DNA from 3 places in the Noviherbaspirillum album genome. Region 3 is predicted to be linked to each of the others. Evidence: predicted binding sites of a transcription regulator. Region 3 holds the regulator's gene; each other region holds the start of a gene.

Region 1 (3,278 bases), on a different contig from region 3:
TGATCGACATATGCGATCTCGACGTTAAGGTTTGTCGCTTCCTGTACGCTCTTGGCGAGCTGGGCTACCTGATCCCGATCCTGTTCAGTGGCTGGAGTGACATGCAGCGCCAGCCAATGACCCAAGGTATCGACGGCCGCATGCACCTTCGATCCTTTGCGACGTGTTGCACCGTCATAACCGGCACGAGCACCACTTTCCGGTGTGGATTGAATCGTTCTGCTATCGAGAATAGTCGCCGTCAGTGCCGGGTCGCGTCCAGCAGCCAGGCGTAGTAGTGAACGCAGATCATGGGCAATCGATTCGAAGCAACCTGCCTTGATCCAGCGCTGTGTCTGTTGATACACGGTGTACCAGGGTGGAACGTCATGCGGCAACATACGCCATGGGGCACAGCTTCTTACCAGCCAGCGCAGGGCATTGAACACCTCACGCAATGAATGATCACGTTGCGCTGCGTCCAATGGCAGCAACGATAAACAAGGTGCAACGAAGTCCCATTCTTCGTCTTGCACGTCGCTTGGATAAGGTTTTCTGGCAGTCATGCCGCCATGGACTTGTTGCTATTTCATTAGTTCATAACAGGCTCTAGTCTTTGCGTTGTGCGAACATTCTGTTGGCAGGAATCGAAACGATGCATACGATCAAAAAGGGCAACTAGACTGCCTCGACAGGCAAGTCAAGTCCGTCGCCAATCAATTCTGTTCTTTAACCGCTTGAGCGACAACACTGCTCGCTTTCCCTCGCGCCGGCTTCCTTATTTCAATAGACCCTCATGCGTGCATCGAGCAGGAAAAGAGATGGACCGATTGTCTGGTGTCCGCATCGCGACACTGAGGTTGCAATCGCCCGGACCGGCTCAATGCGAGATCATCACCGGCACCGTCATCGACCGCAGCACGGTCCGGGTCGTCCCGCCCATGAGGACTTCGCGCAGGCGGGAGCGTCCGTAGCCACCCATGACAATCAATCCGGCCCCGAAGTCGGAGACGTGTGACAGCAGGGCATTGGCGACATCGATATCCTGCGTGGTTCGCTGACGTGAGACGTCGACATTGATTCCATGTCGTGCCAGGAAGGCAGCAATATCCGCGCCGGGTTCCTCGCCGTGTGCAAGCAGCGATATCTCCGCATCGTAAATCACGACTTGCACCAGGCGCGTGGCCCGCAGCAATGGAAGGGCGCCGTTCACTGCACGAGCCGCCGCGAGGCTGCCGTCCCATGCAATGACGGCCCGCTCGCCGAATTCCCGGCTATCGTTCGCGTATGGAACAATCAGTACGGGCCGGCCGCTGTTGAGCAGTGTGTATTCGGCGACGTCCTGGCGTTCTCCGGCTACGGTTTCGCTCGTATCCGATTGGCCGACAATGACGAGATCGCTGTAGCGCGCCTGCAGGCACATCGCTTCGCCTGCCTCGTCCTCGATGATCCGTTTTTCAAAGCTGCGCACCCCATTGCGGTCAGCGATTTGCTCGAAATCCGCAAGCGCCTGGTCCGCATGCTCCTTCATGTACGTCAGGCAGGCATCCAGCACCGGTGCCCCGCCGGGAAACATACCTTCGGAATACAGTACCGGCGGCAAGCCGATTGCTGCAACGCCAATCAGATGCGCGTCGTTTTCCGCGGCAACGCGTGCGGCCAGCGCAATGCGTTCCTTGGCATGGCGGGATGCGTTCACATGAACGGCGATCGTACGGTAAGACATGGCAGCGCTCCCAGGAGGTTGTAAGGAAAACGTGAATCAGCAGGTGTCGGAATGCAGGAATATGCTGGAATCCATTTGAATCCGGAGCGGACACAAAGCGCTTTCCAAGGCTCTTCTCGATGCGCCGTTCGCACCGTTTACTGATTGCCGATCGAAGCTCATGTTAGGAGCCGGCTCTCAATATTTGATTGATTCAAGTCAAAATGTCCCTATCCAGACATTCCTGATGCGAGGGTCTGGAACCGCCGGAATTTTCCGTCAGGATCAATTAAAGAGCGCCGTGTTCGCTTAACTTCACTCAACTTTGTGTACGCCGACACTCCGACATGTGCATCGGTAGCAAGCGACGATATGACGATGTCAACGTCAAGCATATGGGGATGCTCGGCGTTCGCACGCTGTTCCACGCCGGGCTTGTCAAGTCCCTGGCAATCAGGCGCTTCAGGACTGACAGACATATGTGCCCAGCGCCTCGCACAAGGACGGTGGCATGGCTGGTGGTTCCTTCTGCCCGGACGACAGGGCAGCAAGCCAGCTTTCCCAAGCCGGCCACCAGGAGTCTTCCTGCATTGGCGTGGTTCGATGCACGCTTCGGGATCCACATAGGCATCATTGGGAAAATGATGTGCGATCTGATATTGGCAATTGGGATGATTTGCATGGAGGCATGACGGATTGTTCCGCTGCGGGCTTCGCGATGGCGATGGATGTCTCTTGCCATTCCTTTATCCGGGTTGCCCGGCTGGCAGAACCATTGATGCGCCAGGGCGGGTGCCTGCTGACTGTCAGCTTCTATGGCTCGGAAAGGGTGGTGGAGCATTGCAACCTGATGGGACCGGTCAAGGCGGCGCTCGAAAGCACGACCCGGTATCTTGCCGCCGAGTTGGGTCCACGCGACATCCGTGTCCATTCGATATCGCCCGGACCGATGCGCACGCGGGCCGCCAGCGGTCTTGACCGTTTCGATGAATTGCTGGAGCGGGCTGCAGCGCAGGCGCCGCAGAAGCGCCTTGCAAGCCTTGACGACGTTGGCGCGCACGCGGCATATCTGGTTGGCGACGGCGCAAGAATGCTCTCAGGTACGGTGATACCGGTTGATGGAGGTCAGCACGTGATGGCGGGGTAGGTCTTCGTGCGCGGCAGGGCTCGACAAAGTCGATGACGCCATCCAAATGGATCGCATGTCATGCAATGCCGGCTTGTTGTACGCCAGATCACAATCTTCATAGATGTCGTTTGCTGGCCAATTGAGCATGGGATTGCCGGCATAGTTGACTGTATTACGTCGGCCACGGGGCGCTAGAGCGTTTTCGGCTTGACTGTACTGACGATGCCGGAACATTTGCCCGCAGTACTGCGTTGTGTCTCCTTGCCATGGCCCCGCCATGTCGCGTCACCACGCCTTGTCCTACGGTCAAATCTTCTCGGCCTCGCCTAGTCCGGTCAAGCCGAAAACGCTCTAGTGCGCCAAAGTACATCGTCTGCAGGTGCCTGGAATCTCCTGGCCGGGTTTTACCCATAGGCGATGCTTTCTTCCTTGGATAAGGGGCAATAGGTCCGATCGATCATCGTC
Region 2 (3,278 bases), on a different contig from region 3:
ACGACGGCAAGCTGCAGCCAGTTCACCATCGGGATGTAGATCTGCCCCATCTCGCTAGCCGAAGTGTGTTCGATGCGCATGCGCGGCAGGAAGCCGAGCGCGATGGCCTGCTTGGTCATGGAAAAGGTGCCGGAGATGGTGGCCTGCGAGGCGATGACAGTGGCCATGGTCGACAGCGCCACCAACGGGTAGATGCTCCATGCGCCGAGCTGCTGGTAAAAGGGATTGTCGACTGCCTCGGGATGCGTGAGCAGCAGCGCGCCCTGGCCGAGGTAATTGAGCGCCAACGCCGGAAAGGCGACCAGGAACCAGGCCATGCGGATCGGCCTGGCGCCGAAGTGGCCCATGTCGGCATACAGGGCTTCGGCACCGGTGAAGGCCAGCACCACGGCGCCCAGCGCGATAAAGGCGGTGAAACGGTTGTCGGCGATGAAGGCGAGCGCATGCCAGGGATTGAGCGCGGCGAGAATGGCCGGCGCGGCAACGATATTGACGATGCCCATGATGGCCAGCGCTGAGAACCAGACCACCATGATCGGGCCGAACCATCTGCCGATGCCGGCGGTGCCGCGCGACTGCAATGCATACAGCGCGATCAGCACCGTCACCGTCAGAGGCACTACATACGGTTCGAGGCCGGGCGCGGCGACTTCCAGCCCCTCGATCGCCGACAGCACCGAGATCGCCGGCGTGATCACGCTGTCGCCGTAGAACAGCGTGGCGCCGAACACGCCCATGAGCATCAGCGGGAAGTAGAAGCGCGAAGTCTTGCTGACGGAAGACAGCGCCAGGGCCATCAGCGCCATGATGCCGCCCTCGCCGCGGTTATTGGCGCGCAGGATCAGGGTGACGTACTTGAGGGAGACGATCAGGATGAGGCCCCAGACGATCAGGGAAACCACCCCGACCAGGTTGGCCGGGTTGAGCGGCAGGCCATGGTCCTTCGAGAAGACTTCCTTCATCGTGTACAGCGGGCTGGTGCCGATGTCGCCGTAGACGATGCCAACCGCCGCCAAAGTCAGTGCGGCAAGACTGCTCTTGTTTTGTTGTGACACGTTGTTGTGCGCTGCTTTTTGTTTTGATGCATTGCACAATAGGATATGGGAATGCCAATTGCAAGGGGCTTTTTGCGGCGGCCGTGCAGGTGCATCAAGGCCGCTCGATAAAAAGGCCGGTCATGGACCGGCCAAATGCACCCGGCAAGTAACGCCGGGGCCAGGGAAACCGCGCCGGTTATCCGGTCAGAAACGGTAGCCGAGGCCCACGCCGATCAACACCGGGTCAACCTTCACCTTGCTGACCGCGGTTCCGCCAACCAGCACGTCGCTGCGGATCTGCACTTTCTTCACATCGAAGTTGAGGGACCAGTTCTTGTCGATCCTGAAGTCGACGCCGGCCTGCAGTGCCAGGCCGAAGCTGTGGCTTTCCAGGTCCGCCGTGCCGTTGAGCAGCTTGACGCTCGAAATGCGTGTGTAGTTGACGCCTGCGCCGACGTAGGGACTTATCTGCGCAGCGGGCGTGAAGTGGTATTGCAGCGTCAGGGTTGGCGGCAGGTGCTTGAAGCTGCCGATCCTGCCGAGACCGGATACCGAGACATCATGCTTTTGCGGATAGGTGAGGATCAGTTCCGCCGCCAGATTCGGATTGAAGAAATAGCTGATGTCGACTTCGGGTATGGTCTTGCTGCTGACAGAAATGGCGTCGGCTGGCAATCCGGCCAGTGCGCCGCTGCCCGCAGCCGACTTGCCGGCCGTGTCGATATGGACAGCGCGCGCCCTGATCTGCCAGGGACTCTGCTGTGCCGATGCTTGCGTAGAAACCAAGCCAAAAGCCGAAGCCGCCAGCGCGGCGGCCAGAATTGTTTTTTTCATGGGATGCCTCTTCAAGTTGCATGTCGGAACGACGCAGCCAGTCTAGTAACGAGCAGCAACAAATTGATTGACCCAAGTCAAATTAACCATGCTTCCTGCAGGGTTTTTAGAAACGTGCCGGTAAAGCGTTTATCCACGCTGCAAAGGCACCGAAATTTTGCGTGCGCCTCCAACTGCCGCGCGCATCGGTTATCCTTGCAGCTCTCTTCTTTTGCAGACCCGCTACTGAATACCTCTATGGCTCAATACGTCTACACCATGAACCGGGTGGGCAAGATCGTCCCGCCCAAGCGCCAGATTCTCAAAGACATATCCCTGTCCTTCTTTCCGGGCGCCAAGATCGGCGTGCTCGGCCTGAACGGTTCGGGCAAGTCGACGCTGCTCAAGATCATGGCCGGCATCGACAAGGACATCATTGGTGATGCCATGCCGATGCCAGGCCTGAACATCGGCTACCTGCCGCAGGAACCCCAGCTCGACCCGGAACAGACGGTGCGCCAGGCGGTGGAATCCGGCCTGGGCGAAGTCGCCGAGGCCCAGTCCAAGCTGGATGCGGTCTACGCCGCCTATGCGGAGCCGGACGCCGATTTCGACGCGCTCGCCGCCGAGCAGGCGCGCCTGGAAGCGATCATTGCGACTTCGGGCGGCGGCAATCTCGACCAGCAGCTGGAAATCGCCGCTGATGCGCTGCGCCTGCCGCCCTGGGATGCAAAGATCGGCGTGCTGTCCGGCGGCGAAAAGCGCCGCGTGGCGCTGTGCAAGCTGTTGCTGTCCAAGCCCGACATGCTGCTGCTCGACGAGCCGACCAACCACCTCGACGCGGAATCGGTGGACTGGCTGGAGCAGTTCCTGCAACGCTTCCCCGGCACCGTGGTCGGCATCACCCACGACCGCTACTTCCTCGACAACGCAGCCGAATGGATCCTGGAACTCGACCGCGGCCACGGCATTCCGTGGAAAGGCAACTACAGCTCCTGGCTGGAACAGAAGGAAACCCGGCTGAAGCAGGAAGAAGCGACCGAATCGGCGCGCCAGAAAACCATCCAGAAGGAACTGGAATGGGTGCGCCAGAATCCCAAGGGCCGCCAGGCCAAGAGCAAGGCGCGCCTGGCCCGCTTCAACGAGCTGTCGGAACACGAATACCAGAAGCGCAACGAAACGCAGGAAATCTTCATCCCGGTGGCCGAGCGCCTCGGCAATGAAGTGATCGAGTTCAAGAACGTTTCCAAGGCCTTCGGCGACCGCCTGCTGATCGACAATCTGAGCTTCAGGATTCCCCCGGGCGCGATCGTGGGCATCATCGGCCCCAACGGCGCCGGCAAATCGACGCTGTTCAAGATGATCGCCGGCAAGGAGCAGCCCGACAGCGGCGAAGTGGTGATCGGACCGACGGTCAAGCTGTCGCTG
Region 3 (3,278 bases):
AGCCGCATGTGCGGCGTCGGCGCCGAAATCAGCGCCATCGTCTCGGAACAGGCCTTCGATGCGCTCAAGGCGCCGATCGTGCGCCTGACCGGTCCGGATGCTCCGGCAGCGTCGAGCTATCCGCTGGAACAGGCTTTCCTGCCGCAGCCGGGAGCCATTGCGGATGCCGCGCGCAGGCTGGCCGGGCGCGACCGCCTCGGCCCCCTGCATCTGACCGATTCGGCAGCACTCACAGTCTGAATATCTCCACCATTCCCAATACCCCGGAAGGAAACATCATGAACACCACAGCGTCCCTTACTGTCTCCAATGACCGCATCGATTCCGCCAGGCGCGGCGACGATGGTAACGGCGGCGATCGCGCCAGCGCGCCGCCCTTCTCGGCGGTCGGCATCATCTGGCTCAAGCTGGCTGTCGTATACCTGATCATCGGCGTCGGCATGGGCATCATGATGGGCGCCAGCCGCGACTTCACGATGCGGCCCGTCCATGCGCACGTCAACCTGCTCGGCTGGGCGACCATGGCCCTGGCCGGGCTGATCTACAGCGTGTTCCCGGCCGCAGGCCAGAGCAAGCTGGCGCGACTGCATTTCTGGCTCGCCAATCTCTCGCTGCCTGTCATGGCGGTTGCCCTAGGCATGGTCGTCACCGGGACGGCGGCCCTGGTGCCGGTGCTGGCCGCATCGGAGATCGTGGCTGCGCTCGGCATCCTGGTTTTCGCAGCGAACCTTTTCCTCAATCTGAAGGCTCGCTGATCAGCTGACACGCCTGGCGTTCGGCATTGGCTACTCTTCGCGGAAAGTCATGCGCGCACATGACTGCCAATGGCCTGCAACCAAGACCCGAAAAACGGCCTGTAACGACAGGCCGGCGAGCGGGCCTACGAAACCATGTTGTAAAGGAAATTGCCCGCCGAGAACAGCTCGTTGGCGGGAATACCTGAAAAATTGCCCTGTTTGAATAGTTTGGAAAAGGCGCTGAACGCCTCGTCCTCCATTCCCATGCCGTTTTTCAGAATATTAAGAAGCGCATCCGTCTTACCCTGTCCCAAGTCCTTCATCAGGTCTTTGAAACCATTGACCAAACCCTTATCCCCGTTTTTCCCGGTGAGGTTGTCCTTGTTGTGATCTTTCTTGAAGAAGTTGGCCGTAAGGTCCGCAATTTCTCCGCCATTCTTTTTCACGAAGGCGCTTGCCTGTGGAGCGGCGGCCAATCCCGCGCGTGTAATCCCTGCGAGTCCGAGCACTGGTAAAGCCATTTCTTTTCTCCTTGATTAATTCGGATTGATCAACGTCTGCTGCTAATAGGTGTTATGCCGAACCACCTTGTCAGTTCGGTTCATCCAGGATTTGGAACCCGATCCGGAGCCAGCATCCCGTCTGCGAATAACAAGGTGTTCATGCGCGCCACACTAGTAAGTGTTTTGCCGATCGTTCCAGTTCGGATTTATTTTACGGAGCAGCGAAAGAAGCATCCGGGCTCGCACAGATCATTCCCGCAACCGGGAATACATGAGGAGTTGGCCAGGCGACTGCCGGAAGCGCCAAGGATAGGCAAACGCCGGCAAACGCTGGCAAACCCTCCTGCGGCGCGAGGAATGCTTTAATATTTTTCAGTTGACGCGAGCGTTGGCACACCCCTTGCTACATGACTGCAAAACCGACCGGCAGCCGCGATGAAAATCCGATGCCGCTGCCAGACTCCAAGGAAACGCCGTCATGACACAAGCACAAGCCCTCGTCCGCCAGCCCGCCACATCCCGTTCGCGTGAAATCAGCGCACGCTGCTCCGCTTGCAGCATGCATCAGATCTGCCTGCCGATGGGCCTCGAGGAAAAGGATATGGACCGTCTCGACCAGATCATAGGCCGCCGCCGCAAGATCGCCCGTGACAGCCACCTGTACCGCGTCGGCGATCCGTTCACCAATCTGTATGCGATCCGTCTCGGTCACTTCAAGACGCACCAGGTCAACCCAAGCGGCGACCAGCAGGTGACCGGCTTCCAGATGGCTGGCGAACTGCTCGGCATGGATGCGATCAGCACGGAACGTCATCACTGCGACGCGATCGCGCTGGAAGACAGCGAGGTTTGCGAAATCCCGTTTTCGCGGCTGGAAGGCCTGTTCGGGGAAATGCCGCAGCTGCTGCACCACTTCCACCGGATGATGAGCCAGGAAATCACGCGCGAGCAAAGTGTCATGCTCCTGCTTGGCAACATGCGCGCCGAACAGCGCTTCGCCGCTTTCCTGACCAACCTGTCGTCTCGCTATTCGATCCGGGGCTACTCCTCGACCAGCTTCCAGCTGCGCATGACGCGTGAGGAAATTGGCAACTACCTGGGGCTGACGATTGAAAGCATCAGCCGCCTGCTCTCGAAATTCAAGAAGCGCGGCTGGATCAAGGTCAGCAACCGCGACCTCGAATTGCTCGAACCGGTAACGCTCAAGGCGGTCGCCGCAGGCACCCAGACCTGCGCCTGAAACGCGCCGCCGGCTCCTTCCGGACGGTTACAGCGGAACGCGCCGCCCTTTATCGTCGGGCACGTTGAGCAGATAGCAAGTCAGCATGCTTGCCAGGCTGCAGAATCCCCAGAAACAGAAGAATCCCAGGCTGTAGACGCCGAGCGGATTCAATTCGACATGCGCGCCGCCGATCGCGATGTCGCGGGGGTCGAATAGTGAAAAGAAAAAACCTTCGGCCACAATAGCGACCAGAAACGACGGCCACAGGACTGCCATGATCAGTCTTGCCATTGTCACCTCCTCATCTTGCCTGTCCATGAACGACGGACAGGCATTGTTTTCCATTAAAGCGGATTCGCTCTGGCAGCCTTGCGTGATACGTGAATTCCCGAATACGGGAATTCACGTGAAAACCGCTCGCAAAATCGGGAATGGCCCCATGCCTGCCTTCCAGCACTCCTTGCCCCTCCCGGCACCGCCAGCTATGCCAGCTATGCGAGGTGGCGCCAGATTTCGCCCCGCTACTTCCGAATGATCAATCCGTCCGGTCGGCGCTCAGCTCGACCGAGCGCTGCACCGGCCAGTCCCAGACGTCGTGCAGTCGCCAGTTGCGGCCCGCACCTTCCATCGATACCTGCCAGCGTGCGCGGTCAAGCATCGGCAGCGCAACGGCGAAGCTGCCTTCCGCATCCGGCTGCACCTGCAGCACAACGTCTTTCTGGGGCTGGGTCGAATGCACCAGCTTGATGGTCAGCGAGCTTCCGACGGGCTGGCCGAGGCTGCGCACGTTTCCGAGCAGCCGGCCCGAGGAAGCGT

What was found. Region 3 encodes FNR, which switches genes on or off when oxygen is low (the NO sensors DNR and NnrR bind a similar motif). Its sites were predicted from a motif close to TTGATNNNNATCAA; they were not measured.
Region 1: the regulator FNR is predicted to act here: its motif matches at 1,894-1,907, upstream of RY831_RS28570 (universal stress protein).
Region 2: the regulator FNR is predicted to act here: its motif matches at 1,939-1,952, upstream of RY831_RS29365 (OmpW/AlkL family protein).

What each region holds. Positions count from the first base shown of each region.
Region 1 covers NZ_JAWIIV010000043.1:42,701-45,978, reverse strand. The annotation lists gene RY831_RS28575 (IS5 family transposase) at 1-545, opposite strand, end outside; gene RY831_RS28570 (universal stress protein) at 860-1,705, opposite strand; partial or broken gene RY831_RS28565 (SDR family oxidoreductase) at 2,355-2,831, shown strand.
Region 2 covers NZ_JAWIIV010000047.1:36,648-39,925, forward strand. The annotation lists gene RY831_RS29360 (potassium transporter Kup) at 1-1,055, opposite strand, end outside; gene RY831_RS29365 (OmpW/AlkL family protein) at 1,242-1,871, opposite strand; gene ettA (energy-dependent translational throttle protein EttA) at 2,109-3,278, shown strand, end outside.
Region 3 covers NZ_JAWIIV010000006.1:81,080-84,357, forward strand. The annotation lists gene RY831_RS09300 (alpha-ketoacid dehydrogenase subunit beta) at 1-240, shown strand, start outside; gene RY831_RS09305 (hypothetical protein) at 279-755, shown strand; gene RY831_RS09310 (hypothetical protein) at 881-1,258, opposite strand; gene fnr (fumarate/nitrate reduction transcriptional regulator Fnr) at 1,719-2,480, shown strand; gene RY831_RS09320 (hypothetical protein) at 2,508-2,753, opposite strand; gene RY831_RS09325 (FixH family protein) at 2,998-3,278, opposite strand, start outside.